DNA from 2 places in the Nitrobacter vulgaris genome. Region 2 is predicted to be linked to the other one. Evidence: riboswitches for the same ligand, from Rfam matches in the RefSeq annotation. Region 2 holds a riboswitch; the other holds the start of a gene.

Region 1 (3,409 bases), on a different contig from region 2:
CGCCGGTGCGACCCGGTAGGTCATACGCTCGCCGAACAGATCGTTGGAATCTTGGCGGACATTCGCAACGAGGAAAAGGCGGTTCGCGAGAGCTGATTGCAACTCGATGAAGCCTGCCTTGTTGCCGTTCTTGGCGGCAAGATCGGTGGTGTCGATGCGATCGGTCTGATGCTCGGCGCCGAAGACCAGATGGTTGTCACGCGCAATTTCGGCCACCGTGCGCCAGTCAAACTTGAGGCGCTCGCCCGTGGTGGTCGTGACCGGACTGCCGGGACCTGCGTCGTAGCCTCTGCTGTTGGTGTAATTGACACCGAAGTAGCTTTGGACGCGCCCATCGAACAGAGACCACACGGCTTCTTCGCGGTTGAAGAGTTGCTGGACAGCGTGTGTGCTCTGGGTGGCGTTGGGCGTGCTTGGAAATCCACCGTCGCCTGTGAACAGCAGCGTCGCGTCAGTATAGCGGACCACCGAGTTGACTGTCAGATTCTCATTGAGATCGACGCCGAGCTTGGTCGAATAGGTCATGTTGTCATAGTTGTTTCCGATCGCTTGCCGTCCGGGCGGGAGAAGCTCCGGCGGTGTGACAGGAACATCTCCGGCATGGAGATGGGCGACGTTGACCGCGTAGTTGAAGTTCTTTTCGGAGCCGCTCAATCCGAGCGTCTGGTTGAACGTTTTGAATGAGCCGGACTCGATTGACGCGGTGGCGCGCGGAGGACCTTCTCCCTTTTTTGTGATGATGGAGATCACTCCGCCGATTGCGTCGGAACCATAGAGTCCGCTTTGCGGGCCCCGGAGAATTTCCATCTGCTGAATGTCCGCCGCAAGAAGATGCGCATAGTCGAATGCGCCATTCGCGTTGCCGGGATCGCCGATGTCGATTCCGTCGAGGATCACCTTGGTGTGGTTGGCGTTCGTGCCTCGCATGAAAACCGAAGTCTGGGCGCCCGGTCCGCCGGCTTGCAACACATTCAGACCGGGAGCCGTCCTCAGGATATCCGGAACGGTGCGGTACTGCTGGGTCTGTATATCCTTCTCGGTGACGATGGTGATGGAGCTTGCCAATTGCCTTGCAGGCGTCACCACTCCCGTGGGGCTGACCACGGTCGAACCCATCGTGCCCGGAACGGGCGTCTCAGTGACAGGAGCTTGTCGAGGAGCGGAGCGGGCCACACGGCGCGATCGCGACGCCGCGCGGTGAGATGGCGGCCGTGAATCTGTCGTTCTATCCGGCGGCGGCGCGATCCGGATCGGAGGCAGCAGATTGGGAGAGGCGGATTGCTGCGCGCACGAAGGCGTCGTCAGGCCGACCGATCCCAGCGAGGCGAGGACGGTGGAGGCAAGCAGGCTTCTGCGATAAACCCCGGACAAGGAGGAGGCGGACATGGAGGGAACCTCGGCAGGACGTCGGTGGCACGTCACAGCGAACGAGGTTTCACGGGAGCCTATGCCGGCGCCGATGAAGCGGATGTCTGTAGTCCCCGACTGACATCTTCGCGTGTGACCACGGCTTGACGGCAGGTCTCCTGGCTCGCGGGTCGTTACCTGGCGTCGCCTTCCCGGGGCCGAGATATCCCAGTGGCGTGTGACGCAGATTCACCGCTTACAGTTGCGGGGGCAGCCGTGGCGTTAGGATGATCCCGCACCACGTTCCCTTTTGATCTCCCGAGGGAGAACCGTCGCCGATCTGTTTGAGGGGGAACAAAGTCGATGTCAATCGACGGAGCGACTCAGCTACGGCTTTTCCTCGTGGCGTTGCATATCCGCAGCAACAAGTTGCCGCCGGCGAGATCTGCTTTGTCTGCATTCTCGAGGCTGTATGTTGCCGATGCGAGCAAGCCGTCGGGGCAGGCGGACTTGCAACCCTTCCTGCTCCGGGCGCGGGCGAGAACTATACGCTGCCGGTACCGGCGTTTGCGTCAGACCACTTCGCCCCGTGCTGCCGCGGCGGCGCTGCGGATCGCGTCCATGTTCGCCTTGTAGGATTCCATCGTGCCGCCCTTGAAGACCGCCGAGCCTGCCACGAAGGCATTGGCGCCGGCGGCGCCGAGTTCGCCCGCAACGTCGGGGCCGACTCCGCCGTCAACCTCGATATCGATCGGCCGTCCAGCGATCATCGTACGCAAATCCCGAATCTTGCCGACTGCCGAGGAGATGAACTTCTGGCCGCCGAAACCGGGGTTGACCGACATCACCAACACCAGATCGACCATGTCGAGCACGTATTCGATGGTGGAGAGCGGCGTTGCGGGATTGAGTGTGACCCCCGCCTTCTTGCCGAGCGCGCGAATGGCCTGCAGCGAGCGGTGCAGGTGCGGTCCCGCTTCGACGTGAACCGTGATGTGATCACAACCGGCCTTGGCGAAGGCTTCGAGGTAAGGATCGCACGGCGAGATCATCAGATGGGCATCGAAGATCTTCTTCGTGTGCGGGCGCATCGCCTTGATGACATCGGGACCGTAGGAGATGTTCGGCACGAAATGGCCGTCCATCACGTCGAGGTGGATCCAATCGGCACCCCCCTGATCGACGGCGCGAACCTCCTCGCCAAGCTTCGAGAAGTCGGAGGCCAGGATCGACGGTGCGATAACGAGAGGACGCGGCACAAAAGTCTGGGACATGAACGTTTCCGAAAATTTCTGCGGAGCTTGAGAGAGCCCCGCGTAACATGAGCCGCGTCCGGGGGCAATGAGCGGCGTTAGCACCGGGTCGGGGGACGGAACGCGAGCACGAGGATTCTCTTCATGACGTTTCTCCATTGCTGAGATGCGCGACAGTGCGCACGAGGAGTATCCGCCGGTCAGATTGTCTAAATCTATACTTGAAACTAACCTTAAATACACAAAATAATACAATTATTTATACTATACATGAATTACATGCCGTCCTCGGTGGCGGAAAGACCTATGCACGCCAGATTGGAATCATCGATCAAACCGGTCCTTCCATGCCGGCAATGCGTTCGGAAACGGAAGTGCTTTTGCTTCATAGACGCCGCGTGCGATCGCGCGAGCCACCGTGTTGGCTGCGATCATTCCGAGTTCGGTCAATCCGATGAGCGGATCGATTCGCTTGGCTCCGGTGGCGGCAGCGAACACGATATCGCCGTCCAGGGGAGCGTGAACTGGATAAATCGCCCGCGCGAAACCGGTTTGGGCGATAATCGCAAGCCGTCTGGCTTGCGGTTTGGTAAGCACCGCATCGGTGATGACGATGACGAGCGTCGTGTTTTCGCCAGCGTTTGCTGTTGCGCCGCCCTTCAATCGCATTGCCAGCATCTCTGGCGTGAACGACGGCGGCAACCCGCGTCCGCCGTATTCGTCGCCGGATTCAAATGGCGCCGCCCAGAACCAGGGGCCGTCTCCGACTGTGACGCTACCGACCGCGTTCACCACGGCGAGCGCCGCCA
Region 2 (3,409 bases):
CGCCGCGATTCCCGTCAAGCGGCCCGCTGGGACACCCCGCCCAGGGAACGTTTCGGCTGTCACGGCAGGTTTCCTGGCTTGCGGGGTCTCAGCGTCCGTCCGGTCTTCCCAGGGCCTTGCGATCCCAGTGACACTCAATGGACTTCGGCTCGCCGCTTAACAGTTGCGGGGGCAGCGCCGGCACTACCGGCTTCCCTCTTTAGCTCTCGGTGTTGCGACTCGAGAGACCGTGACCACCATATCTAGTAGCCGCACCAAATTCCGAGTCAACAGATCGTTTCGACTCCGGCTTCACAATTCTCGTAATTCACAGTTCGGCGAAAAACGCTGTGCAACCATCGCTCTGTCCAACTCTTGACGCTTCGATCATACAGACCATTATCTGCGCAGATTTGCCGCGGCGTTTGTTTCGCCGCTCAACCGCCGAGTCCGCCGTGACCGAATTCGTCCGACCGAACCTGACGCCCCCGAACGGGCAAAAAAAGGTGTTGCTGCATTCCTGTTGCGCGCCCTGCTCAGGCGAAGTGATGGAAGCGATGCTCGCATCGGGGATCGATTACACGATCTTTTTTTACAATCCGAACATCCATCCCCTGAAGGAATACCTGCTGCGCAAGGACGAAAACGTCCGCTTCGCGGAGAAGCACGGCGTGCCGTTCGTTGATGCTGATTACGACAAGGATAACTGGTTTGCCCGTGCCAAAGGGATGGAGTGGGAACCTGAACGCGGGGCGCGCTGCACCATGTGCTTCGACATGCGCTTCGAGCGCACCGCGCTCCATGCACATGAGCATGGTTTCCCGGTGATGACGTCGTCGCTCGGCATCTCCCGCTGGAAGAACATGGCGCAGATCAACGACTGCGGCCATCGCGCGGCCGGACGTTATGACGGTCTCTCGTATTGGGATTTCAACTGGCGCAAGGGCGGCGGCTCGCAGCGAATGATCGATATCAGCAAGCGCGAGCAATTCTATCAACAGGAGTATTGCGGCTGCGTCTATTCGCTGCGCGATACCAATCAGCACCGCCGGGATCAGGGTCGTCCGCCGATCGTGATCGGGACGCAATTCTACCGGCACGGCGAGGATTCGGACCCGACATAAGATGCGCGGTGCCGGTTGACGGCCCGTGGACGGTGGCCCATAGGGTTGGCGTCGAGGTTCTCCGGGACAATTCAAGCCCGGAGCTAAGAGGGAAGCCGGTGCGCTCTGGTCCATGGGTCTTCGTCCATGGATCTGGGTAATGCCGGCGCTGCCCCCGCAACTGTAAGCGGTGAGCCGTGGTCCATCAGTGTCACTGGGAGTAATCCCGGGAAGGCCGGACCAAAGCTGAGACCCGCGAGCCAGGAGACCTGCCCCGACAACATAGTCGTCCTCGGGCGGGGTGTCCCGGTGGTGCGCTTGCGGTTTTCATGGCGAGCCCGCCATGAATCCCATGCCGCGTCGCTAAGGCCCAGCCCCCAACATATGGGGTAAGCCGTGTCAGTTTCCTCTCTTCCTGTTGCTACGCTCGGCACGCCGCGCATCGGTCCGCGCCGTGAACTGAAGATCGCGCTTGAAAGCTACTGGTCGGGCAAGTCCGACGAATCCGCGTTACTTGAAGCGGCAGCCGGATTGCGGGCCGCGAACTGGGCGCGACAGAAGTCGCTCGGCGTCACTGTCATCCCGTCGAACGATTTCACGCTCTACGATCATGTGCTCGACACCAGCGTGATGGTTGGCGCGATCCCGGACATCTACGGATGGAAAAGCGGGCCGGTGCCGCTTGCAACCTACTTCGCGATGGCGCGGGGCGCGCAAGGCGAAGATCACGATTCGAGCTGCACGCATGGTCATCATGGCGACGGTCACGCGCATGGTGCGCCGGCGCAGGAGATGACCAAGTGGTTCGACACCAATTACCACTACATGGTCCCTGAATTCACCAGCGGCCAACGGTTTGAACTCTCGTCGCTCAAGGCCGTCGACGAATATCGCGAGGCCAAGGCACTCGGCTATCAGACAAGGCCGGTGCTGCTCGGTCCCGTCACCTATTTGAAGCTCGGCAAGAGCAAGGACGCGAATTTCGATCCGCTGTCGCTGCTCTCCGGCCTGCTGCCGGTCTATATCGATCTGCTCAAGCGCCTTGCTGCGGAGGGCGCCGCATGGGTGCAACTCGACGAACCCTGTCTTATTCTCGATCTCGACGATGCGACCCGCAAGGCATTGCGCGCGACATACGAACAGCTCGCGAGCGCGCTGCCGAAGCTGAAGATCATGCTGACGACCTATTTTGGCGGTCTCGGCGATAACCTCGATACCGCATTGTCGCTGCCGGTCGCTGGCCTTCACATTGACCTCGTTCGCGCTCCGGAACAACTCGACACCGTGGTGGCAAAGGCGAGGCAGGATCTGGTCTTGTCCCTAGGCGTGATCGACGGCCGCAATATCTGGCGTGCTAATCTCCCCGTATTGCTCGATCGTCTGGAATCCGTGGTCGCTAAACGTGGCATCGATTGCGTACAGATCGCGCCGTCCTGCTCGCTCCTGCATGTGCCGATCGACGTGGCGCTGGAAGCCGATCTCGATGCCGAGTTGAAGAGCTGGCTCGCGTTTTCGGTGCAAAAGATGGATGAACTGGCGACGCTGGGTGAAGCCCTGGCCAGCGGCCGCGCGTCGGTTGCCGATGCGGTGGATGCATCCGCGAAGGCCGCGATGGCCCGCAAAATGTCGCCGAAGGTTCACGACGCGAAAGTTGCGGCGCGGATCGCAGCCGTCACCTCGGACATGGCACGGCGCAAGCGCGTGTTTGCAGATCGCGCGAAATTGCAGCGCGAACGCTTCGGCCTGCCGTCGTTCCCGACCACCACGATCGGTTCGTTCCCGCAGACCGCCGAGGTTCGAAAGGCGCGTTCGGCGCACGCCAAGGGGGCATTGAGCGACGCCGACTACGAGACGTTCCTGCGGGAGGAGACGGCACGAACCATCCGCTGGCAGGAAGACATCGGTCTCGACGTGCTCGTGCACGGCGAGTTCGAACGCAACGACATGGTGCAGTATTTCGGCGAGCAGCTGTCCGGATTCGCTTTCACCAGGTATGGCTGGGTGCAGAGCTACGGCTCGCGCTGCGTTCGTCCGCCGATCCTGTTCGGCGACGTGTCCCGGCCCAAACCGATGACCGTCGGCTGGTGGAAATACGCGCAATCCCTGACGCCGAAGCCGATGAAGGGCATGCTCACCGGTCCCGTCACTATTCTCAACTGGTCGTTCGTACGCGATGACGTGCCGCGTCGTCTCGCCTGCCGGCAGATTGCACTTGCTATCCGCGACGAGGTCGCGGACCTGGAGGCAGCCGGAGCGTCGATGATCCAGATCGACGAGGCCGCGCTGCGCGAAGGGCTGCCGCTGCGCCGGTCCGAATGGAAGATATA

Evidence for each region. Region 2 has a riboswitch for cobalamin ahead of metE (5-methyltetrahydropteroyltriglutamate--homocysteine S-methyltransferase). Riboswitches for the same ligand answer to the same signal wherever they lie in the genome.
Region 1: another riboswitch for cobalamin. It lies ahead of GGQ85_RS06310 (TonB-dependent receptor plug domain-containing protein); the one in region 2 lies ahead of metE (5-methyltetrahydropteroyltriglutamate--homocysteine S-methyltransferase).

What each region holds. Positions count from the first base shown of each region.
Region 1 is NZ_JAVDPZ010000007.1:86,798-90,206, forward strand. Features, by position in the region: gene GGQ85_RS06310 (TonB-dependent receptor plug domain-containing protein) at 1-1,386, opposite strand, end outside; cobalamin riboswitch at 1,500-1,694, opposite strand; gene rpe (ribulose-phosphate 3-epimerase) at 1,920-2,621, opposite strand; gene GGQ85_RS06320 (P1 family peptidase) at 2,925-3,409, opposite strand, start outside.
Region 2 is NZ_JAVDPZ010000012.1:47,573-50,981, forward strand. Features, by position in the region: cobalamin riboswitch at 47-247, opposite strand; gene GGQ85_RS09500 (epoxyqueuosine reductase QueH) at 435-1,103, shown strand; cobalamin riboswitch at 1,141-1,373, shown strand; gene metE (5-methyltetrahydropteroyltriglutamate--homocysteine S-methyltransferase) at 1,479-3,409, shown strand, end outside.